2 regions of the Clostridium sp. 1001283B150225_161107_B6 genome follow, and region 1 is predicted to be linked to the other one. Evidence: a T-box and tRNA genes for the amino acid it is inferred to sense, from the RefSeq annotation. Region 1 holds a T-box; the other holds one or more tRNA genes.
The links. A T-box is a leader RNA that pairs with one kind of tRNA and senses whether it is charged. The one in region 1 lies ahead of pheS (phenylalanine--tRNA ligase subunit alpha), so its partner is inferred to be a tRNA-Phe.
Positions count from the first base shown of each region.

Region 2: it encodes a tRNA-Phe, which carries the amino acid that the T-box ahead of pheS (phenylalanine--tRNA ligase subunit alpha) is inferred to sense. The anticodon was not compared.

Region 1 is NZ_JADNMD010000001.1:728,408-740,375, reverse strand. It holds gene I2H39_RS03345 (hypothetical protein) at 1-463, shown strand, start outside; gene I2H39_RS03340 (biotin transporter BioY) at 509-1,120, shown strand; gene I2H39_RS03335 (DNA-3-methyladenine glycosylase 2) at 1,205-2,116, opposite strand; T-box leader at 2,282-2,553, shown strand; gene pheS (phenylalanine--tRNA ligase subunit alpha) at 2,705-3,724, shown strand; gene pheT (phenylalanine--tRNA ligase subunit beta) at 3,773-6,205, shown strand; gene I2H39_RS03320 (diguanylate cyclase) at 6,393-10,370, shown strand; tRNA gene I2H39_RS03315 (tRNA-Leu) at 10,416-10,499, shown strand; gene I2H39_RS03310 (ATP-binding cassette domain-containing protein) at 10,715-11,452, shown strand; gene I2H39_RS03305 (SufD family Fe-S cluster assembly protein) at 11,470-11,968, shown strand, end outside.
Region 2 is NZ_JADNMD010000020.1:4,907-16,874, forward strand. It holds gene I2H39_RS28055 (rhamnulokinase family protein) at 1-1,307, shown strand, start outside; gene I2H39_RS28060 (sugar ABC transporter ATP-binding protein) at 1,320-2,810, shown strand; gene I2H39_RS28065 (ABC transporter permease) at 2,813-3,778, shown strand; gene I2H39_RS28070 (sugar ABC transporter substrate-binding protein) at 3,826-4,911, shown strand; gene I2H39_RS28075 (class II aldolase/adducin family protein) at 4,966-5,613, shown strand; tRNA gene I2H39_RS28080 (tRNA-Gly) at 5,723-5,793, opposite strand; tRNA gene I2H39_RS28085 (tRNA-Phe) at 5,821-5,893, opposite strand; gene I2H39_RS28090 (sigma 54-interacting transcriptional regulator) at 6,126-8,006, shown strand; gene I2H39_RS28095 (CoA transferase) at 8,189-9,379, shown strand; gene I2H39_RS28100 (hydroxymethylglutaryl-CoA lyase) at 9,394-10,296, shown strand; gene I2H39_RS28105 (D-2-hydroxyacid dehydrogenase) at 10,480-11,436, shown strand; gene I2H39_RS28110 (DctP family TRAP transporter solute-binding subunit) at 11,505-11,968, shown strand, end outside.

The DNA of each region.
Region 1 (11,968 bases):
TACGGTACAGGATGAGACACTTCCAAGACATGTGAAGTTTGAGTCCATGCCGTCGGACATGCCCCAGATGACAGCTGCCTGGTATTTTAAGTATAGGGGTCTGGGACAGTTTGATATGTGTAAAAGGCTGTTTCCCCAGAATCAGCTGGAGGCCCTGAATTTTGACCAGGAGGACATGGATTTTAAGGACGGTTATTATATACAGGAATATATTGTCCATGGATTTGAGACACTGCCTCAGGAGGCATACGCGGACCAGAAGGAACATTATGACCAGCTGGCGGCATCCTGCGGATATGAGGGGTACAAGGTGGTCCGTGTCTCCTTTGCCCAGAGATGGTCACCAAAGGCTCTGGAGAGAGGTCCCCAATGGGGGGACGGCGAATTTACCAGGGATTTTGCAGTGGGCAGGGAGTCTGGACTGCGGGAAAAATGGAAGATATTTGACCTGGGCATGATGTGATTTGCCTGACAGGAAGATTTTTATAAGACAGAAGGAGTGGAATACATGAGACAGGGAAACGGCACAGGAAGCCATACAATGGTACAGCGGCACGGGATGGCAAGGGATCTGACGGTCTGCGGGCTGTTCACGGCACTGACAGCAGTGGGGGCCTTTATCAAGATTGTGATACCGGTGGGGGCGGATACCATGAATTTTACCCTTCAGTGGTTTTTCGTGCTTCTGGCCGGTCTGCTTCTGGGCTCCAGAAGGGCCTTCCTCAGTGTGGCCACCTATCTTTTGATTGGGCTGGTGGGAATCCCTGTTTTTGCCCGGGGCGGCGGGCCCTCTTATCTGATACGGCCCACTTTTGGGTTCCTGCTGGGATTTGCCCTGGCAGCCTATGCGATGGGAAAGCTGTGCGAGTGGATGCACGCCTCAAAGCCGGGAGCCTGGCTGTTCTCCGCCACGGTGGGCTATGTGATTTACTATGGGATGGGAATTCTTTACTTTTACTTCATCACCCACTTTGTGGTGGTGACCCCCAACACGGTGGGCTGGGGAGCAATTTTTGCGGTCTACTGCCTGCCTACCATGATTCCGGACTATATACTCTGTATCCTGGCAGTGACGGTGGCGGGACGCCTGCGGCCTTCCATGGGACGGCTTATGGAGTGACGCAGGCCGGATGAAGCCGGCCAGCTGAGGCAGGCCGGGGGAACGCAGGCCGGATGATGCCGGTCAAATGCACAGGTCCGCAGATTATTCCCTTCCCTGCCTGACACTGCGTTCATAATAGAAAATATACTGCTGCATGATGCCGGCACAGCCGCTGTATCGCCCGAACACATCCTTTACGATTGTTTCGCAGAGATGGTTTTTGGGGATGCGGCGGTATTTTTTGGGGTCAAAATACTGTTCCGTCAGGATTTTTTCAATCCATGTGTCCACGGGAAAGGCATCTATATGGTGGAGGCCGAAGAGGCATACGCAGTTGGCCACCTTTTTGCCGATTCCGTAAAAGCCTGTGAGATACTCCATGGCATCCTTATAGTCCAGGGATGCCAGATGGGAAAGGTCCAGCCTGCCTGAAACCGCGTCCTGGCAGAGCCTGTGGATGTACTTTGCCCGGTAGCCCAGCTTAAGCCCCATCAAATCCTCCAGGGAAGCAAGGGAGAGCTGACTGGGAGTTGGGAAGGAGAAGGCCGGGGAAAGAAGCGTCCCAAGGGCATCTTCCTCCGCCAGAGGGGTGCCGTACCGGCTGCTGAGGGCCTCCACCAGCTGGCGTATGTTTGGAATTGTCTTTTGCTGGGAAATCACAAAGGTGATAATCATTTCCCATGGGTCCTGGCGCAGGATGCGGATGCCTGCCCCGCTCATGGCCGCTGCCAGAAGGTAGGTATTTTCCCTGTCAATGGAAGCGATGACAGCCTGGTAGTCCCGGTCCATGTCCAGATAGGACAGCCAGAAGGAAAGGTCCTCATGGGGGCAGTCCAGGCAGGTGTAAGATTCTTCCTGCCAGGCGCGCAGGACGCGGAGACCGCTGGTGAGCCGGTAGCCGTTCACTGCGCCGGAAGGATATGTATGTTCCGGCAGAGGAACCATGCGGAAGCACTGGCCGGACTGATGAATCTGCTGCAGGTCCATGCAGGGTGTTTCATAACGGTGAATCATATGGGTATGCCTTTCTTTTGTAAGGGATTTTGGAGGGACCTGGGGTAAAAAGGTCCCTTGATATAACTTTACCCCTTCTTTTTTTCAAAGTCAAATGTGATTTTCTGGCTTTCCGCTTGACATTTTCAGAAAATGTGACTAGAATGTAGGTTAGATTTGATAATCAGAAAAGCGATGAAGGTGCATAGTAGACGTTTATTTTCCATCAGAGAGGGGAGGCCACCGGCTGAAAGCCTGCCCGGGTTCAGATAGACGGTTGAAATTCCCACCGGAGCCGCACAGGCAAAAGGATGTTTTCACCAATCAGTGGAGGGATTCCGGTAGTCTGTGACGCAGGCACACGTTACGTGCATCAAGTGTCTGTATGGTCCGGGCGTAGAGCCTGGGAGGATACAGGAAGCAGGGTGGTACCGCGAGTTTACAGCCTCGTCCCTTCAGTGATGAAGAGACGGGGCTTTTTTGTTTCCCGGAACATGGGTCCGGTGAAACAAAAATGCTGCCCGGGGATTGCGGCCCGAAAGAGGGCCTGCTGCAGGCGGACAATCCCGGGAGCAGGATTCTATCTTGTTACAAAGAAAAGGAGAAGCCATGAAAGAGCAGTTAGAGAAAATCAAAGAAGAGGCGCTTAAGCAGATTGAATCTTCTGAAGCGCTGGAGAGACTGAATGACATCCGCGTGTCTTATCTGGGTAAGAAGGGAGAGCTGACGAACCTGTTAAAGAGCATGAAGGATGTTGCCCCTGAGGACAGGCCGAAGGTGGGCCAGATGGTCAATGATGTCCGGGGACTTATCGAGGGAAGACTGGAGGAGGCCAGGACTGCCCTGGCTAAGAAAGCCAGGGAGGAACAGCTGAAAAGGGAGGTTATCGACGTCACCCTTCCGGCCAAGAAGAACAATGTGGGGCACAGCCATCCCAACACCATTGCCCTGGAAGAGGTGGAGCGCATTTTCGTGGGCATGGGATATGAGGTGGTGGAAGGCCCTGAGGTGGAGTACGACAGGTACAACTTTGAGAAGCTGAACATTCCCAAGGGCCATCCGGCCAGGGACGAGCAGGATACCTTCTATATCAATGAAAATATCCTGCTGCGCAGCCAGACATCCCCGGTACAGGTGCGTACCATGGAAAAGGGCAGGCTTCCCATCCGCATGATTGCGCCGGGCCGGGTGTTCCGTTCCGACGAGGTGGATGCCACCCACTCTCCTTCTTTCCATCAGATTGAGGGCCTTGTGATTGACAGGAACATCACCTTTTCAGACCTTAAGGGTACTCTGGCGGAATTTGCCAGGGAGCTGTTCGGGCCTGACACAAAGGTAAAGTTCCGTCCCCATCATTTCCCGTTTACGGAGCCCAGCGCCGAGGTGGATGTGACCTGCTTTAAATGCGGCGGTTCAGGATGCCGGTTCTGTAAGGGGTCGGGCTGGATAGAGATTCTTGGATGCGGTATGGTACATCCCCATGTGCTGGAGATGTGCGGCATTGACCCGGACGAGTATTCCGGATTTGCATTCGGCGTGGGACTGGAGCGTATTGCCCTGCTTAAGTATGAAATTGACGACATGCGTCTGCTGTATGAGAACGACATCCGTTTCCTGAAGCAGTTCTAAGACCACGTGTCCTGATAAACATTCAAAGCATAGAAGGAGAGAGAACACATGAACACAGCATTATCATGGATAAAAGCATATGTCCCTGATTTGGATGTCACGGCCCAGGAATACACGGATGCCATGACCCTGACAGGAACCAAGGTAGAAGGTTATACATGTCTGGATAAGAACCTGGAAAAAATCGTTGCCGGAGAGATACTTGACGTTAAGCGCCATCCGGATGCAGATAAACTGGTGGTATGCCAGGTCAATGTGGGTGCGGCAGAGCCGGTGCAGATTGTCACAGGCGCCCCTAATATCACGGAGGAATCCGTAGGTGAAAAGGTGCCCGTGGTTCTGGACGGCGGACGCGTGGCAGGGGGCCACGACGGAGGCGCCCTTCCTGAAGAAGGAATCAGGATTAAGCAGGGCAAGTTAAGAGGCGTGGAGTCCTGCGGCATGATGTGTTCCGTGGAGGAGCTGGGAACCAGCAGGGATATGTACCCGGATGCCCCTGAGAGCGGAATTTACATCCTGCCCAAGGACAGCGTACCGGGCTCGGACGCAGTGGAAATCATGGGACTCAGGGATGTGGTGTTCGAGTATGAAATCACTTCCAACCGCGTGGACTGCTACAGTGTGATTGGCATAGCCAGGGAGGCTGCCGCCACCTTTGGAAAAGCGTTCAAAGCGCCGGTGGTCACTCCCACCGGCAACAGCGAGGACATCCGCGACTTCCTGAAGGTGCGGGTGGAGAACAGCGAGCTGTGTCCCCGTTACTGCGCCAGGATGGTAAAGAATATAAAGCTTGCGCCCTCACCGCAGTGGATGCAGCGCCGTCTGGCGGCCAGTGGCATCCGGCCCATCAACAATATTGTGGACATCACCAACTATGTCATGGAAGAGTATGGACAGCCCATGCATGCCTTTGACTATGACCAGCTGGCCGGCCATGAAATCATAGTGAAATGCGCCAGGGACGGGGATGTGTTCCAGACACTGGACGGCCAGGAGAGAAAGCTGGATTCCACCATCCTCATGATAAATGACGGGGAAAAGGAAGTGGGCATTGCCGGTATCATGGGCGGAGAGAACTCAAAAATCACGGACAATGTGCAGACCATGGTATTTGAGTCAGCCTGCTTTAACGGCACCAACATCCGTCTGTCGGCCAAGAAGGTGGGGCTGCGCACGGATGCATCCGGAAAGTATGAGAAGGGACTGGACCCCAACACGGCGGAGGAAGCAGTGAACAGGGCCTGCCAGCTTATCGAGGAGCTGGGGGCAGGAGAGGTTGTGGGCGGCATCATTGACCTGTATCCTGAGAAGAGGACCTGCAGGCGCATTCCCTTTGACGCGGCTAAGATTAACAGGCTTTTAGGCACGGACATCCCGGAGGAAACCATGCTTTCCTACTTTAAGACCATTGAACTGGGCTATGACCCCGGGACAAAGGAGGTCATTGCACCTACCTGGCGCCAGGACCTGGAGCGCATGGCTGATTTGGCGGAGGAAGTGGCCAGATTCTATGGCTATGACAAGATTCCCACCACACTGCCGTCCGGCGAAGCCACCACGGGAAAGCTCTCCTACAAGCTTCAGATAGAGGAGGTTGCCAGGGAGATAGCAAGCTTCTGCGGATTTTCGCAGGGTATGACCTATTCCTTTGAGAGTCCCAGGGTATTTGACAAAATGCTGATTCCTGAGGACAGCGCCCTGAGGAATACGGTGGAGATATCCAACCCCCTGGGAGAGGATTTCAGCGTCATGCGCACCACGTCCTTAAACGGTATGCTGGCATCCCTGTCCACCAATTACAACCGCCGCAACAAGGACGTGCGTCTGTACGAGCTGGCCAATGTGTACCGTCCCAAGTCCCTGCCTCTGACCGAGCTTCCTGACGAGCGTATGCAGTTTACCCTGGGAATGTATGGGGACGGCGACTTCTTCACCATGAAGGGCGTGGTGGAAGAGTTCTTTGAAAAGGCCGGAATGCACAAAAAGCCCCATTACAATCCCAATGCAGAACATCCTTACCTTCATCCCGGAAGAAAGGCCGATATCCTGTATGACGGCACTGTGGTAGGCTTTCTGGGCGAGGTGCACCCGGATGTGGCTGATAACTATAAGATTGGCGACAGGGCTTACATTGCGGTTATCGATATGCCGTCCATCATGGACTTCACCACCTTTGACCGCAAGTATACCGGCATAGCCAGGTTCCCGGCTGTGACCAGGGACTTAAGCATGGTGGTGCCAAAGGATATCCTGGTGGGACAGATTGAGGACGTGATTGAGCAGAGAGGCGGAAAGGTTCTGGAAAGCTACAAGCTCTTTGACGTGTACGAGGGAGCCCAGGTACTGGCAGGCCACAAGTCAGTGGCATATTCCATTACCTTCCGGGCCAAGGACCACACCCTGGAGGAAAAGGAAGTTACAGCTGTGATGAACAAGATACTCAACGGTCTAAAGGGACTGGGAATTGAACTCAGGGCTTAAGAGGACATATCAAACAGAATAAGATATGGAAAGATAACTGCCGGCAGGATGGATTGCAACTGCCGGCAGCTGTTTTTTGCCTGCTTTTCCCCGGCTTTCCAGGAGTCCTTCTTATTGTAAGTCTTTGGAAAATGAAGTATAATTAAAACATACACATTTTAACACGCAGATGCGGAGGCATGGGTCTATGAAAACTGAGGAACAAACGATGGAACACATACATACGGATGAGCAGATGACCCTGCTGAAGGATTCCATGCCTGCAGGTTTTTTCCGCTGCCGTGCGGACGGGGACAGAAGGGTGGATATGGTTAACCATGAGCTTCTGTGCCTTTTTGGCTGTGCAGACACAAAAGAACTGAAGGAGCTGACCGGAGGGACCCTGAGGGGAATGATGGACGACAGGGATTACGACAGGGTTCTGGAGGCGTGTCTGGAACAGCTGCTGCTGAAAAAGGAAATCATGAAGGTACAGTTCAGGATCCGTTCCAGAGACAGAGGCATCTGCTGGGTGGACTGCCGCGGCCGCATGGTGGAGGATGCGAAAGGCAATACATGGATATACGCCGTGATGGTGGATGATACGGAGGCCCAAAACCAGAAGCAGGAATACTGGGAAAAGTCCATGCGGGATTCCCTCACAGGACTGTTCAACCGTGAGGCTGCTGTAGAGTCCGTCAACCAGTACATGCAGGGACAGGGCGGAACCAGGGACGGAGCCCTGATGGTCATTGACCTGGATAATTTTAAAGAGATTAACGACACAAAAGGGCATCTCTTCGGGGACAGCATCCTGACCGAGACAGCCAGGTGCATAGCGGGAAGCGTTGACAGCCAGGACACGGTGGGCAGGATTGGCGGGGACGAGTTTGTGGTATTTTCAAAGCAGCTTTCAGGCAGGGAAGGAATCATGAAATGGGGGAGGCAGCTCATAGAGGACATTGCATGTCTCCCCTCTGTGAAGAAAAGCGGAATCAGGCTGGGCTGCAGCATCGGGGCAGCTGTGTATCCAAAGGACGGCGCCACCTACGAACAGCTGTTCATGAAGGCGGACATGGCTCTTTATGCGGGAAAAAACTGGGGCAAGGGCCGCTGTGTGGTCTACGATTCTTCCTTAAGGCCGGCGGACGGCGGAAAACAGGGCCAGGGAAGATTTACGGACGGCACTGTCATTGATTCTGAAAACGGCCGCTACTTTGTGGCCAACAAGGTAATTCACTATGTGTTCAAGGCATTGTACGAGTCCACAGACCTGAGGGAGGCCATCAACACCATACTGAGAATCATCGGACTCCAGTTCAATGTCAGCAGGGCCTATATCTTTGAGGACCGTCCGGACGGTCTGGCCATGGATAACACCTTTGAATGGTGCAACGAGGGCATAGAGCCCCAGATTCACAAGCTCCAGAACATGTCCTACGAGTGGAGCGCCTTTGGATACAGGGAGAATTTCGGGGAGGACGGAGTGTTCTTTTGTATGGATATCGACCATCTCCCCAGGAATCAGAGGGAGGTGTTAAAGCCGCAGGGCATCCGTTCCCTTTTACAGTGCGGAATCTATGATTCCGGCCGGATGGTGGGCTTTGTGGGGTTTGACGAGTGCAGGGAAAACCGCCAGTGGAGCCGGGAACAGATTGAGGTGCTGACCTATGTTGCCAGGGTCATAGGGATTTTCCTCATAAAGGACAGGGCACAGAGAATCCTGAAGCAGCGGCTTACAACCCTGGAGAATGTGCTGGAGGAGACATCCGGAAAGGTAAGGGGCAGCAGCAGGGGAGCCTTTGACGCCCTGACCAATCTGCTGACAGCTGGAGCATTCCAGGAAAAGGCGGAGCAGTATTTTGAGACAGGGCCGGCGCCGGGCTCCACAGCCCTGTTCATCCTGGACATGGATGATTTCAAGAAAATCAATGAGAACAAAGGAAAGCTCTTTGGCAATGTGGTGCTGATGAATGTGGCCAACAGCCTGAAACGGGCCTGCCGGGAGGGGGATTTGATTGCCCGCTTCGGAGGGGATGAGTTCCTTGTACTTTTAAAAAATACGGACCGGGAAGATGCAGCCATGGTGGGCAGCACCATGCAAAGGGAAATAGGCAGCATACTGGCGGATTCCGGCCGTGGGCAGGAACGAATCAGCTGCAGCATTGGCGTACGCCTGGCCGGAGAGGGCGAGACAACTTTTTCCGATATCATTGTAAAGGCTGACCAGGCCCTGCACCAGGTCAAGACGTCCGGAAAGGGAGGAATCCTTTTCTACGAAGCTGTGGAGGACAAAGAGAAAAGCAGCATTTCTTACGATTACCTGAAGCAGGCCAGGGAGGCAAAGCGCCGGGAGCAGAGCAGTCTGGAGGATAAGACCACTACAGCCGTGGCCCTGGAGGTGTTTGAAAAATCCGCCACCTTTGAGGAGTCCATCCATATACTCATGGGATTTGTGGGCAACCGGTTCCGGCTGAACCGCATTGTCCTGTACATGAACGGGGAGGGAGCCCATGGGAAACAATCCGCATACCAGTGGGCGGACGGCAGGACCGCATTCCTGTATGACCCTACGGACAGCTTCCGCAGGGAAGAATTTTACATCTGTTATCATCTATATGACGGGAACGGCATTGCTGTCCTGAGGCGCAGGGAATATGGGACGTACAACACGGGCCTGAAGCGGATTCTGGACAGGGCCGGAGCTCAGACCATGCTGTCGGCAGGCATATTCATAGAGGGCAGGTACAGCGGCATGATACTTCTGGTGAACACGGAGAAGGAGAGGGAGTGGAGCCAGTCTGAGTGCACGGCTGTCTCAGAGATGGCCCGCATCGTTGCCTCGGGCATCAAGAACACATCCATGTTAATCGAAGCAAAGCAGGAGGCAGAGTATTACAGGAATCACGATGCCCTTACGGGCCTGATGCGGTATGACCGGTTCAAGGAGTCATGCCAGCTGCTTATGGATGAAGGAAAAGAAGAGTATGTGCTGGTGGCCAGCGATATCAAGGGCTTTAAGTTTATCAACGAGGCCATCGGTTATACCCAGGGCGATAATATCCTGCGCATGTTTGGGGACATGCTGACCCAGAACGGTCTGGAGACCAACTGCTACACCCGCGTCAGCGCAGACCAGTTCCTGAGCTTTGGCGCGTGCAGGAGGGGACGCAATGACTTTGTGAAACTGGTGCAGAGCCTGAACAATGAATTCTGCCGTATGGAGAATGAAATCTATTCCAACATCAATCTGATGATTCGTTCGGGCATTTATTTTATCGAAAAGGACTGCCGGGAGATAGAGACTGCGGTGGACAGGGCCACCATTGCCAGAAAATCAGTGGACTACATCATCCGCTCCACCTCCGTGGTATTTAACGACGGTCCCTTTGACAGCAGCTACCGGGAAAATGAAATCATCAACCGCATGGAATACGCGCTGAAGCACGGGGAATTCAAGGTTTATCTGCAGCCCAAGGTGGGACTGGATGATTTGGGGCTTATCGGTGCAGAGGCCCTGGTGCGCTGGCAGCATGAGGATGGAAGAATTTTCCCGCCGGGAGATTTCATTCCCTTGTTTGAAAAGAATGGTTTTATCACCCAGGTGGATACCTATGTATTTAAGACGGTCTGCTGCCAGCTGAGCCGATGGATGGAAGGGGGAGGGGAGCCCCTTCCCATATCCGTCAACCTATCAAGCGTGGACATTGCATCGGAGCAGCTGATACCCCAGATTCTGGAGATTACCCGGTTTTACGGCCTGGACCACAGATATCTGGAATTTGAACTGACGGAGACAGCCTTTCTCAGTGATTCCGCCCGCACCTTCCATGTGATGAAAACCCTGCAGGATGAGGGATTCACCACCTCCATCGATGACTTTGGGTCAGGTTACTCCATCATGAACATGATGGCTGACATTCCCACGGATGTGATTAAGCTGGACTGCGGTTTTGTCCAGTCCTGCACAAAGACAGGCAGGGGGAGAGAGTTCCTGGGCCAGCTCATCCAGATGACCAACAAGATGGGATTCACTTCTTTGTGCGAGGGAATTGAGACAAAGGAGGAGCTTAAGATGCTGCAGGAAATGGGCTGCGAGTCCGGCCAGGGCTATTATTTTTCAAGACCTTTGCCAATGAATGTCTTTTTTGAAAAATTTTGCCGAAAAATGATTGACAAATCATAAATCATCCTTTATAATAACCTACGTTGCTTGCGAGAGCAGCGTAACGCAGAAGTGGCGGAATTGGCAGACGCGCACGGTTCAGGTCCGTGTGGTAGTAATACCTTGTGGGTTCGACTCCCATCTTCTGCACTGGTTCATGGAACAGGAAGCTGAATGGCTTCCTGTTTTTGCGTTCTCCGTTACTTTTCGGAGTATGACTGAATATGATGCATTTGCAACAGACAAATTCCACCATAAGAGGTAAAGTTTTGATAGTAATTTAGTAGGAAATGGTATATACTGTAAGTTGTGGCTTAAAATAAGCAGTACAGTGTGTGAAAGAAAAGAAGAGAGGAAGGAACATCATGCTTACTTTAGAGAATCTCTCCTTTGATGTGAATGATGAAAAAGGAGAAATAGGAATCATCAAAGATATAAGCTTTACAGTGGACGACGGTAAGTTTGTGGTCATAACAGGCCCCAACGGCGGCGGTAAGTCCACCACGGCTAAATTAATCATGGGAATTGAACGCCCCACAGGAGGACGCATCCTCTTTGACGGGCAGGATATAACAGATATGAGCATTACGGACAGGGCCAACCTGGGTATCAGCTTTGCGTTCCAGCAGCCGGTCCGTTTTAAGGGCGTGCAGGTAATTGATTTGCTCCGCCTGGCAGCCAGGAAGAAGCTGACGGTATCGGAGGCCTGTCAATACCTGTCCGAGGTGGGGCTCTGCGCCAAGGACTATATCAGCCGCGAGGTCAATGCCAGCCTGTCCGGCGGCGAGCTCAAGAGAATCGAGATTGCCACTGTCATTGCCAGGGCTTCCAGGCTTTCCGTGTTTGACGAGCCGGAGGCAGGCATTGATTTGTGGAGCTTCCAGAATCTGATTCAGGTGTTTGAGCGCATGAGGCAGAATACCAACGGCTCCATCCTGATTATATCCCACCAGGAGCGGATTCTCAACATTGCGGATGAGATTGTGGTGATTGCGGACGGCAAGGTAGTGAACCAGGGGACCAGGGATGAAATTATGCCGCAAATCATGGGCACTGCGTCCGCGGTGGATGCCTGCAGTAAATTTTATGAGACAGCGCAGTGAGGGGAGGAGTGAGCGATATGGCAGACAGCATCCAGGAGAGAATATTAATGGAAGTGGCCGACCTTCACGGTGTTCCGGAGGGGGCCTATAATATAAGGGCCAACGGCCAGACAGCCGGCCGTAATACAACGGCCAATATAGACATTGTTACAAAGACAGATAAGCCGGGCATTGACATACGAATCAAACCAGGCACCAGGAACGAGAGCATACACATTCCCGTGGTGGTCAGCGCCAGCGGATTAAAGGAAATGGTATATAACGATTTCTTTATCGGTGAGGATTCGGATGTGGTCATCGTGGCGGGCTGCGGTATCCATAACTGCGGGGACCAGGATTCAGAGCATGACGGAATCCACCGCTTTTTTGTGGGAAAGAACGCCAGGGTCAAATACGTGGAAAAGCACTACGGAGAGGGCGACGGCAACGGCAGGCGCATCCTGAATCCGGGCACAGAGGTCTACATGGAGGAAAACAGCTACATGGAGATGGAGATGGTCCAGATTGAGGGTGTGG
Region 2 (11,968 bases), on a different contig from region 1:
ACCAGAAACTGTTGGAGGGGCTAAAGGAGGCGGTAAAACGGGCCGGAACCATCCACTCAATCGGTATCTGTACATGGGGAGTGGATTTCGGACTGTTTGACAGGCAGGGATTTATGATTCAGAATCCGCTGTCATACAGGAACAGCATAGGGGCCGAGGTTATGGAACAGATGCCTGACGAACAGAGATTATATCTGTTCAGGCAGACTGGTATCCTGTGCGATAAGATTAATTCGGTTAATATGATAAAGGGAATGATGGAGAAGATGCCGTCGGTATTTTCCAACGGCCACAAGCTTCTCATGATACCGGATATTTTAAATTATCTCTTTACTGGCTGCATGGTAAACGAGCCCAGCGAGTTATCCACAACCCAGCTGATGGATGCCAAGAAAAGGCAGCTGAGTGAAGACGTGTTGGGGGAGATGGGAATACCTTCCGGCTTATTTGCTCCAATTGGCAAACACGGCACGCCAATTGGCATGCTTCATTCCGGGGTAAAGGAAATACTGGGTATATCCTATGATGTTCCGGTTATCTGCGTGCCGTCCCATGATACGGCTGCTGCTGTACTGGCAATTCCGGCAGAGGAAGAAGAGTTTTTATTTGTCAGCACAGGAACCTGGGCGCTTATTGGTATGGAGCTGGAGGAGCCCATTATAAATGATGCGGTGAGAATAAGATGCCTGACCAATGAAATAGGGGCATTTAATAAAATAACCCTGCTGCAGAACAGCGCCGGAATGTTTATCATCCAGCGCATTAAGGAAGAGTATGAGGAGGAAAACGGGGCTATAGGCTGGGAGGAGCTTAATGGTCTTGGAGACCGGTATGGGGGAACGGTTCCTCTGTTTCCGGTCAACGATGCCAGGTTTTTTAATCCGGTACATATGGCGGATGCGATATGGGATTATCTTGTAAAGACCGGTCAGGTTTCCGGAGAAAAAGACTGGGCGGCAATCATATGCAGTTTCCAGAATTCCATGGCCCTGAGCTTTGCGTCAGTGATACAAGGCCTGGAGGAAATAAGCGGAAAGAAAAAAGATACTGTTTATATGGTAGGCGGCGGCTCCCGGAATGTCAGGTTATGCCAGATGACGGCAGATGCCACGGGCAAGAAAGTGGTGACAGGGGGGAAGGAAAGTACTTCCCTGGGAAATCTGGGAGCCCAGATAAAGTACTTTGAGCCTGAGATGACAGTGAGGGAAATCAGGAACCTTATTGGAAGGGGCATTGAGAAAACAACGTATTGCCGCAGAAAAGATTCCGGTGAGGCATTGAAGCGGTATCAAAAACTAGAAGGATAAGGGGGCCTGTCCATGGACGGATGTATATTGAGGATGTGCGGGATTAACAAAAGCTTTTTTGGTGTTCCCGTGCTGAAAAATGCGCAGCTGGAGGTACTTCCCGGGGAGGTTCACGTCCTTTTGGGGGAAAATGGAGCAGGTAAATCCACACTGATTAAAATTCTGTCAGGGGCATACGGACGGGAAGGCGGTGACATCGTGCTGGACGGCAGGGAGCTGGCGCCCATGACGCCGAAGGAGGCTCTGGATGCCGGTATCAGCGTGATTTACCAGGAGTTCAATCTGGTGCCGGATTTGCCTGTATATGAAAATATATTCATTGGAAAAGAATATGGCCGGGGGCTTCTTGTGGACCACAAGCGGGCTATAAAAGAGGCAGAGGGATATATGAGGCGGGTCGGCCTGGAGGTCAGCCCTAAGACGCTGGTCCGTGAACTGAGTGTGGCCCAGAAACAGCTGGTGGAGATAGCCAAAGCCATATCCAATCATGTAAAGGTTCTGGTTCTGGATGAGCCCACAGCGGCCATCACGGACAAAGAGACAAACATGCTCTTCGGAATCATCCGTGAACTTCAGAAGGAAAAAATCGGAATTATCTATATTTCCCACCGTATGAGCGAGCTGTTCGAAATCGGGGACAGGTGCACGGTTATGCGTGACGGAGAATATATAGGAACCGTGGAATTGTCTGAAACCACAGAGGACGAGCTGACAAAGATGATGGTGGGACGCACGGTTAGTTTTGAAAAGATTGCCAATGAAGCGGTTGACATGAACCAGGTGGTGCTGAAGGTTGAAAATCTGGGATATAAGGATTTCCTGAAGGACATATCATTTGAGCTGCATAAAGGCGAGATACTGGGATTTGCAGGTTTGGTGGGCGCGGGCCGGACAGAAGTGGCAAAGTGTATGATAGGCGCTTACAGGAAAAACAGTGGTACGGTTACATATAAGGGTGAAACCTTGTCCAATAGCCTGTCCAAAAATATCGAAAAGGGAATCGTCTATCTGAGCGAGGACAGGAAGGATGAGGGATTGGTTCTCATGCATTCTGTCATGGATAACATTGCATTACCCAATTTAAAGCAGCTTGCCAAGCCGTTCATCCGGAAAAAGGAGATGGCGGAACGCGCTAAGTATTACATTAAGAGTCTGCGGATTAAAACCCATACGCATCTAACAGAAGCAAAGAACCTGTCCGGCGGTAACCAGCAAAAGGTGGTTATTGCAAAATGGCTGTATTCCAATGCAGATGTATATATATTCGATGAGCCCACAAGGGGAATTGATGTTGGGGCCCGTGATGAAATATATAATATCATGTATGACCTGGTCAGCCAGGGGGCCTCTATTATCATGATATCCTCCGACCTTGTGGAGGTGCTTAAAATGTGCGACCGGGTTGCCGTTATGAGGGAGGGTGTCCTGGAGGCCATATTGGACAATACCCCGGATTTGACGCAGGAAACCATATTAAAATATGCGATGCAGGGAGGAATATAGGTATGGAGAGTTACAAAGAGGGTGTTAAGGCAAAGCTGCCGGCATTGACTTTATATCTCGGACTGATTGTTATTTTTATTGTATTTGCTGTAATCTGCAGCATGATGGGGAAGAACTTCCTGACCCTTAATAATATGTTCAATATCATTACGCAGGCCAGCATCATTTCCATAATTGCAATCGGGGCTTCCCTTGTTATTGTCACCGGCGGCATTGATTTGAGCGTTGGGTCCATTGTGGGGTTTGTGGGTATATTTGGAGGACTGATTCTGAAAGCAGGCATGCCTCTGGTTGCCATGGGGGTTTTGTGTATAGCGGCAGGTGCTGCCTTTGGTCTGGCCAATGGATGTCTGGTCAGTTACGGAAAGGTGCCGCCGTTTATAGTGACGCTGGGGGCCATGCAGATTGCCAGGGGCCTTGCGCTTCTGATTAATGGGGGGCAGCCCATATCCAGTTTCCCCAAGGGACTGGGAAGCCTGATGGCCTCCAAGGTGCTGGGTACAGTTCCGGTGTCTGTTATCTATGTGTTTGTGTTCTACGCAGTCATTATCTTTGTCATGGCATATACAAAGTTTGGAAGACATGTTTATTCCGCAGGAGGCAATATCTGCGCTGCCAGGCTTTCAGGAATCAATGTAAACAGGACTGTGCTCATGGTGTATGTCTTAAGCGGCGTATTTGCTGCCATTGGAGGCATCATGCTTTTGTCCCGTCTTACATATGCAGACCCTAATGCAGGCTCAGGCTATGAAATGAACGCGATTGCTTCCGCTGTTATCGGAGGAATCTCCTTATCAGGCGGGAAAGGAAAGATAGGGAATACCCTGGTGGGAGCCATCATCCTCAGCACCCTGACCTGCGGGCTCCAGATAATGAACGTTGCCACCTATTATCAGACCATTGTCACGGGAATCGTTATCATAGCAGCAGTGTTTGCTGATAAAAAGAAAGAGCGCCAGAGCGAATAGAAGAGCAAAATACAAAACGTATTTGCAAATAAAGGAGGAAATTGATTATGAAGCGAAACATGACGGCAGCAGTGATGGCATTGGCAATGAGTACGGTTATGACGGCAGCGGCGCTAAGCGGCTGCGGCCAAACTCCAAAGGAGACAGTGCCTGAGACAACCAAAGCGCAGACAGAAGCCCAGACCGCGGAGACAACCGGGGAGAGCGGAAAGGACGGGGAGAGCAGCACTGGGGCTGCATCAGGCAGCTATGAGGATAAGACCATTGGATTTGTGGGTATGACCTTAAACAACGAATATCATATCACCCTTGCCAACGGCGCCAAAGTGGAGGCAGAGGCAAAGGGTGTGAAGATTGAGGTTCAGGCCGGAGACCAGCATGCCAGCGCAGATGCGCAGCTTGGTATTATTGAGAATATGATAGCCAACAAGGTGGACGGAATTCTTCTGGTTCCCAGTTCTTCAGACGGTCTGGAATCCGCCCTTACAAAATGTAAGGAAGCAAACATTCCTATCATTAATCTGGATACAAAGCTGACGGATGAAAGCCTTGCCAATGTTGGTCTTGACATTCCGTTTTATGGAACCAACAATTACGAAGGCGCCAAACTGGCGGGAGAATATGTTGCGAAGAACTTTGAGCAGGGTACAAAGACAGCCATACTTAAGGGGATTGAGGGACAGACCAATGCAGCGGACCGCTACAATGGATTTTTAGAGGGAGCCGGGGACACGGTGACCATTGTGGCTGAACAGACAGCAAACTGGGAAGTGGACCAGGGATACACGGCTGCCCAGAATATCATAAGTGCCAATCCGGATGTGGAACTTTTCTTCTGCTGCAACGATAATATGGGGATTGGAGCATTGAGAGCCATTAAGGAAGCCAATATGCAGGAGCAGATTCAAATCATTGGATTCGACGCTGTCAGCGAAGCTCTGAACCTGGTGGAAAATGGGGAGTTCCTGGCAACCGTGGCACAGTATCCGGCTGAAATGGGAAAACTGGGCGTGGACAACATGTTGAAACTATTTGACGGCGGCGAGGCAGAATCCTATATTGACACCGGAACGGAAGTGATTACCAAGGACAATGTAGGCGAGTTTAAGGATTATTTAAAGACGTTTGAGTAGGAATAAGTCGGAATAAATTAGGGCTGCCTTCCGGCAGCAGAATGAGAGGCGGAAATGGATTTTAAAAAATGTATCGTAGAGAGCGGAAAGAAACTGGAGAATTCAGGACTTACTGTTGAGACATGGGGAAACATCAGTATACGCGACCCTGAAACAGGATTGGTGTACCTGACGCCCAGCGCCATGAAGTACAGTACGATTGTGGAAGACGATGTTGTGGTCTGCAGGCTGGATGGGACAATTGTGGAGGGTCACAGAAAACCAACCATTGAGACAGGGCTTCACCTGGCCATATACAGAAGCAGAGAAGAGGTAAATGCAGTCATCCATACCCATCCCATGTATTCCATGGTATATGCCACCCAGGGTAAGGATATTCCTCTTATCATAGACGAGGCGGCCCAGGCCATGGGAGACATCTGTAGATGCACCCAGTATGCATTGCCGGGGTCAGAGGAGCTGGCTTCGGAATGTGAAAAGGCGCTGGGAAAAGAGGCTAACTCTTGTCTTCTGCACTCCCATGGAGCTGTCTGCGTAGGCGAGAACATGGACGCGGCATTTAAAGTGGCCGCTGTTCTGGAGGCCACGGCCAGGATTCTGTACATGATTGAAGCTACAGGAGGAAAGCCTGCAGGTATAACGCCTGAAAATGTAGCAGTAATGAAGGACTTTGCAAAAAATCACTATGGTCAGGGTAAATAAAGGTTATAGGAAAAAGAACGCAAAAGGCAACCGTATATCGCTGTTGCCTTTTGCTGCGCTATGAATATCGGATAAACAAAAAAAGCCCGTACAAGGCTTTTACATAAAAAGCAGGTGATGGGAATCGAACCCACGTATCTAGCTTGGAAGGCTAGTGTTCTACCATTGAACTACACCTGCATAATGACCATGACACCACATGGTCAATGCCCAAAGTCGGAATCGAACCAACGACACGAGGATTTTCAGTCCTCTGCTCTACCAACTGAGCTATCTGGGCATTTGCCTGTCCGGAACAAACAGGAGGTTTCCTGTTATACAAGGTTCCTTCAGCGACATCAACAATTTTACAGGATTTCTCTGATATTGTCAAGATGAAATTTGAGTAAAATTATGTTTTCTCATTCCTTTCTCACCTCTTTCTTATCCGCTATGGTGCGCTAATGCAGATTGCCAAAGTATTTTGAGTAATATATACTTATTAGAAAGAAAAGGAATAATGAGGTTACTATATGAAAGAAAATATTTGCTGTGTGACATACGGTGAACTTAGTTTTCTGGTAAACAATGTAATCAGTAAGCTGGAGGATACCTGTGATTTCCAGATTGTAGAGGGGCTTAGAGAAGAAACCTTAGAGAAGATAGATAAAGCAATTCTGGATGGGGCGGAGGTAATTATAGCCGGAGGAGCCAATGCGCAGGTGATTCGGGGTTATTTTAATATTCCTGTATTGGAATATAAGGTGACGCCTCTGGATTATATTACAGCCATACATAAGGGATTTGGCTTAGACTGCAGAGTGTCCCTGGTTCACTATAAATTCCCTATGAATGAAAGAATGAGGGAATGCCTGCGCTATATGGGGATGGAGACAGAGGAAATTGTTTATGAGGACATGGAGGATTTGGAACAGAAAATGTCTTCCAGCGGCTGCAATGTCTTTGTAGGATATGCCCTGGCAGTGGATGTTGCGCGCAGGATGGGAAAAGAGGGTGTCTTGCTGTATTCCGGTGAGGACAGTATTTTGGATACAATTGAAGAGGCCAGAATCCTTATTAAAGAACTGCGCAAAGAAAAGGAAAAGAATGAATTTGTGAGAGCCACTATGGATTACAGTCCCAATGGCCTTATGTTTCTTGATACGGATAAAAATATCATTGACTGCAATCAGAGTATATTCAGTCTGGTTGAAAATTCAGGGGCGGTGCTTAGAGGCAGGAAACTATCGGAGGTATTGCCGCAATGCATGCCAATTCAACAGGAGGAAATAGAGTCTCTGGTTGTTGATATACATGGGCAGAAGCTGTTGGAACGCTGGGTGCCAATCTGTTCCGGCACAGAGAATCAGACTGGGTATATGATTGTGCTCACCCCGTTTTCAGATTATAAAAAGGCAGAATTGGATTATCGCAAACGGAAATTGGAGCAGAGACAGGCGTGCGGATTTACTGCCAAGCATACGTTCAGGGATATTATTGGGAGTTCCTATAAAATGAAGGCATGTCTGGACGAGGCGGAGCTGTTTGCCCAGAGCAGTGCAGCAGTCTTATTGTCCGGAGAGACCGGGGTGGGAAAGGAGCTGTTTGCCCAGAGCATTCATAATGCAGGCCTGAGAAAGGACGGACCCTTTGTGGCAGTGAATTGTGCGGCTCTTCCCGCCAACCTCCTGGAGTCGGAATTATTTGGTTATGATGAGGGAGCCTTTACCGGAGGACGTAAAGGAGGCAAGAAGGGGCTTTTTGAGCTGGCAGATGGAGGCACACTGTTTTTAGATGAAATTGGAGAGATTTTGCCGGAACTGCAGGCCAGGCTGCTGCGTGCCATCCAGGAGAAAGAAATAATGCATGTGGGCGGCGGACGGGTTATACCCGTAGATGTCCGCATTATCACGGCAACAAACCGGAATTTAGAGCAGATGCAGAATCAGGAATTCAGGAAGGATTTATATTACCGCCTGAGCGTGCTGGAACTTCAAATCCCGCCGCTGAGGGACAGGGAAGATGATGTGATTGAGCTCTTTCAGTTTTATATTAAGAAGAACAGGGGAATTGACGCTTATGGATTCGACCTGACAGAGGATATCCGGGAAATACTTAGAAGATACAGCTGGCGGGGGAATATCCGGGAACTTCAAAATGTATGTGAACGGTTCTGCCTGTACATGGAACGAAGCGTCAGATTTGAACCGCTCTACGCTAAGAGATGCATGATTAAATCCATTGGTGAAGAGCGTCTCATAGGGGACATAATGCAGCCTTATAATCAGGACAACAGGGAGCTGGCAGCAGGAGAATTAAAACGTTTGTTATCCTATAATAATGAACAGATAGCAAAGACACTGGGAATCAGCCGCACCACATTGTGGAGAATGATGGGGAATTCAAAAAAGTAAGCCTTATAAAAATGTTTCAGATTTCTATATATTAAGAAGTCTGAAACATTTTTTTTGTTTGGCAGGATTTGTGTATGGCCTGACGCCTAAGAAATGAAAGGATATTTAATCTGTGGGAGGTTGGCATGGTTTTTGCTTTATTAATATGTATCATTAAAAAATATTGGGAAAGGGTGCGGGAAATGAGCAAGGGATTACTGGATGGGGTTAAGGTATTGGACCTGACAAGGGTACTTGCAGGTCCATACTGCGGAATGCTGCTGGCTGATATGGGAGCAGAGGTTATCAAAATTGAGATGCCGGGAAGGGGGGATGACGCCAGAAGAAATGCACCGATTGTAAATGGGGAAAGCGCCTATTTTATGAATCTGAACCGCAACAAAAGAGGGATGACCCTGAACCTTAAAAAGGAAGAAGGAAGGGAGGTTTTCCGTAAGCTGGTTAAAAAAAGTGACATTGTGCTGGAAAATTACCGTCCGGGGGTAATGGAGAAATTAGGATTGGGGTATGAGGACCTGAGAAAGATAAACCCGGCTATTGTATATGGGGCCATATCGGGTTTTGGACATTATGGGCCATATTCGCAAAGAGCGGGGTACGACATTATAGGACAGGCCATGAGCGGTTTAATGAGTACAACAGGATGGCCCGGAGGAAAGCCCACCAGAACAGGGACAGCCATATCAGATGTGATGGGAGGCGTCAGCTGCTGCACCGGCGTGCTTGCGGCTTACATAAACCGTCTTAAAACCGGAGAGGGTGATAAGGTGGATGTATCTTTGGTGGATGCCATGGTGTCCTCACTGGAAATTATTAATATGATATATCTCTGTACGGGACGTATTCCGGACCGGATTGGCAACCGTTATGAAGCGATTTATCCATATGACACATTTGAGTCCTCGGATGGAATGGTGGTTATTGCCTGCGGCAACGACAAATTATACGGAATTTTAAAGAGCGTGCTACAAATTCCCGAACTGGAGAGGGAAGATTTTGACGGTAATATCAAAAGAGTGGAAAATCATGCTAAATTAAAACCTGTCATTGAGCAGTGGACAAAGCAGCATACCATTGACGAAGTGGTTGAGATTCTATTGGCAGCAGGAATCCCTGCCAGCCCTGTCAACACCATTGACCGCGTGGTTAAGGACCCTCACATAGCTGTGGCAAGAGAGATGTTTGTGGAATTGGAGCACCCTGTAGCCGGTAAAATGAAGGTAACCGGGAATCAGCTGAAGTTTACAAATCATAAGGTGCATATTGACAGGCCGTCTCCGCTCCTGGGACAACATACAGAGGAAATATTAAAGGAATATCTGGATATGAACCGGGATGACTATATGGCATTGGCTCAATCAGGCGCCTTTTAAAGGAGGGGATTGGAATGAAAGCAAAAGTGGTTGAAGTGGGACCAAGGGACGGGTTTCAGAATGTAAAATCATTCATTCCCACAGAAAATAAAATTAAGATTATAGATGGGCTGGTAAAAGCAGGGATTAAGAAAATACAGATAACATCCTTTGTCAGCGAAAAGGCAATTCCGCAGATGCGGGATGCCCCGCGGATAGCAGAGGCCGTACTGGGGGCTTATGAAGGCGTGGACTTTTTTGCCCTGGTACCAAACTTCTATGGGGCCAAAGCAGCTGTGGCTGCAGGACTTAAGGAGATATCCCCTGTTATATCCCTGAGCGAAAGCCATAATAAGGCAAATGTAAAAAGAACCAGGGATAAATCAATTGAGGAACTTAAAAGGATACGGCAGTCATTTCCGGATGTACGCATTACACAGGACATTGCATGTGTGTTTGGCTGTCCGTTTGAGGGCGAAATGCCCATACAGGATTTAGTGGATTTGGTTGGGAGGGTGAAGGAAACAGGAATTAATGCATTTACGCTTTGTGATACAGTTGGAATGGCGTATCCGTCACTGATAGAGCGGGTATTTTCAACTATGAAAAAGGAATATCCGGATACAGAGTTTAACGTCCACATTCATGACACCAGGAATATGGGAATTTTAAATAGCTACGTGGCCTTAAACTGTGGGGCCGACAGTGTGCAGACATCCATCGGCGGGCTGGGAGGATGTCCCTTTGCCCCGGGGGCAACAGGCAACACATCCACCGAAGATTTGGTATATATGCTGAACCAGTGCGGGTATGATACGGGTATTGATTTTGATATATTGCTGGAAACAGCCAAGTATGAACTGTCTGTGATTGATGGAAATTACAGCGGACATCACATCCGTATAGCAGAGAATCCCTGTATGGTTGTGCAGGCGTAAAGGTCCAATATCTGCGTTTATGATATGGCAAATGTGCCAAAAATGAAATCAGAACATGATATGTATTGACAATATATACAAAAAAGTATATCCTTAATCATGTAATGTCAAATGTATCCATTTATACAATATCCAGTTGGACGAGGAAATGCGTAGTAAGAATGGCAGTAAGGAGGTAATGTCATGAAAATTGTAGTATTGGATGGTTACACTTTAAATCCAGGAGATTTAAGCTGGAATGGCCTTCATCAATTGGGGCAGTTAACCGTGTATGAGAGAACTTCAGAAGAAATGGTTTTAGAACGGATTGGTGATGCGGAGGCTGTATTTACCAATAAGACTCCGATTACCAGTAAGGTGATTGAAAATTCTCCCAACCTTAAATTTATCGGTGTACTGGCAACAGGGTACAATGTTGTGGATGTGAAGGCTGCGCGCAGTGCAGGTATCATAGTGTCCAATATTCCTACTTATGGGACAGATGCAGTTGCCCAATATACCATTGCTTTATTGCTGGAGATGTGCCATCATGTGGGAGCTCATGCTGACTGTGTAAAAAGAGGAGAGTGGACCTCCAGTCCTGACTGGTGTTTCTGGAAATTTCCTCTCATTGAGCTGGCAGGAAAAACAATGGGGATAATTGGTTTTGGAAAAATAGGACAGGGAACAGCTAAGATTGCACAGGCTTTGGGCATGAATATACTGGCATATGATGCCTTCAGAAGACCAGAGCTGGAATCAGGTACCTGTCATTATGCGGAGCTGGATGAACTTCTTTCTGAATCAGATGTCGTTGTTCTCCATTGCCCGCTGTTCCCTGACACACAGGGCATCATCAACCGTGACACCATATCTAAAATGAAAGATGGAGTGATGATTATTAATGACTCCAGGGGGCCTTTGATTGTAGAAGAAGATTTGCGGGATGCTCTGATTTCAGGCAAGGTAGCAGGGGCAGCAGTGGATGTTGTATCCGAAGAACCTATTAGCCCGGATAATCCCCTCCTCCATGCCCCCAATATGATTATTACACCTCACATGGCCTGGGCGCCGAAGGAGAGCCGCCAGAGACTGATGAATTTAGCAGTAGGAAACCTGAAAGCATTTTTGGGGGACGCACCAGTTAATGTTGTTAATTAATTTTGTAAAATTGTGAAATAGATTTATAACTGTGGGGAATTACATCAATATTTATGGAGGTATTTATTATGGGATTAAGGAAACAATTCATTGCACTTAGCGCAGTTCTTTCTTTGGCAGTGGGGTTATCAGGCTGCGGAAGCCTTCAGAGCCCGGGTACAGCAAATACAAGCGCGGCACAATCCGGCTCTGAGACAGCCGCGGAGTCAGCAGAGCCGTCCAAGGCCCAGGTGCTGACCTTGACGTTTGCATTGTCTGAAAATTCGGCACATTACGAAGCAGGCAAAAAATTTGCTGAGCTGGTAAACCAATATACAGACGGGGCATATGAAGTAGAGGTTTATCCCAATTCGTCATTGGCCAGCGGGAACCAGTTAGGAGCGATTGAGATGGTGCAGAAAGGAACTATTTCCTGCGGCTGGCTTTCACCATTGGTACAGTGCAGCATAGAACCAAATCTGAATGCTCTGTGCATACCATTTTTATGGAAGGACACGGATGCAATAGACGCTGCCTTAAGGCCCGGAACGGA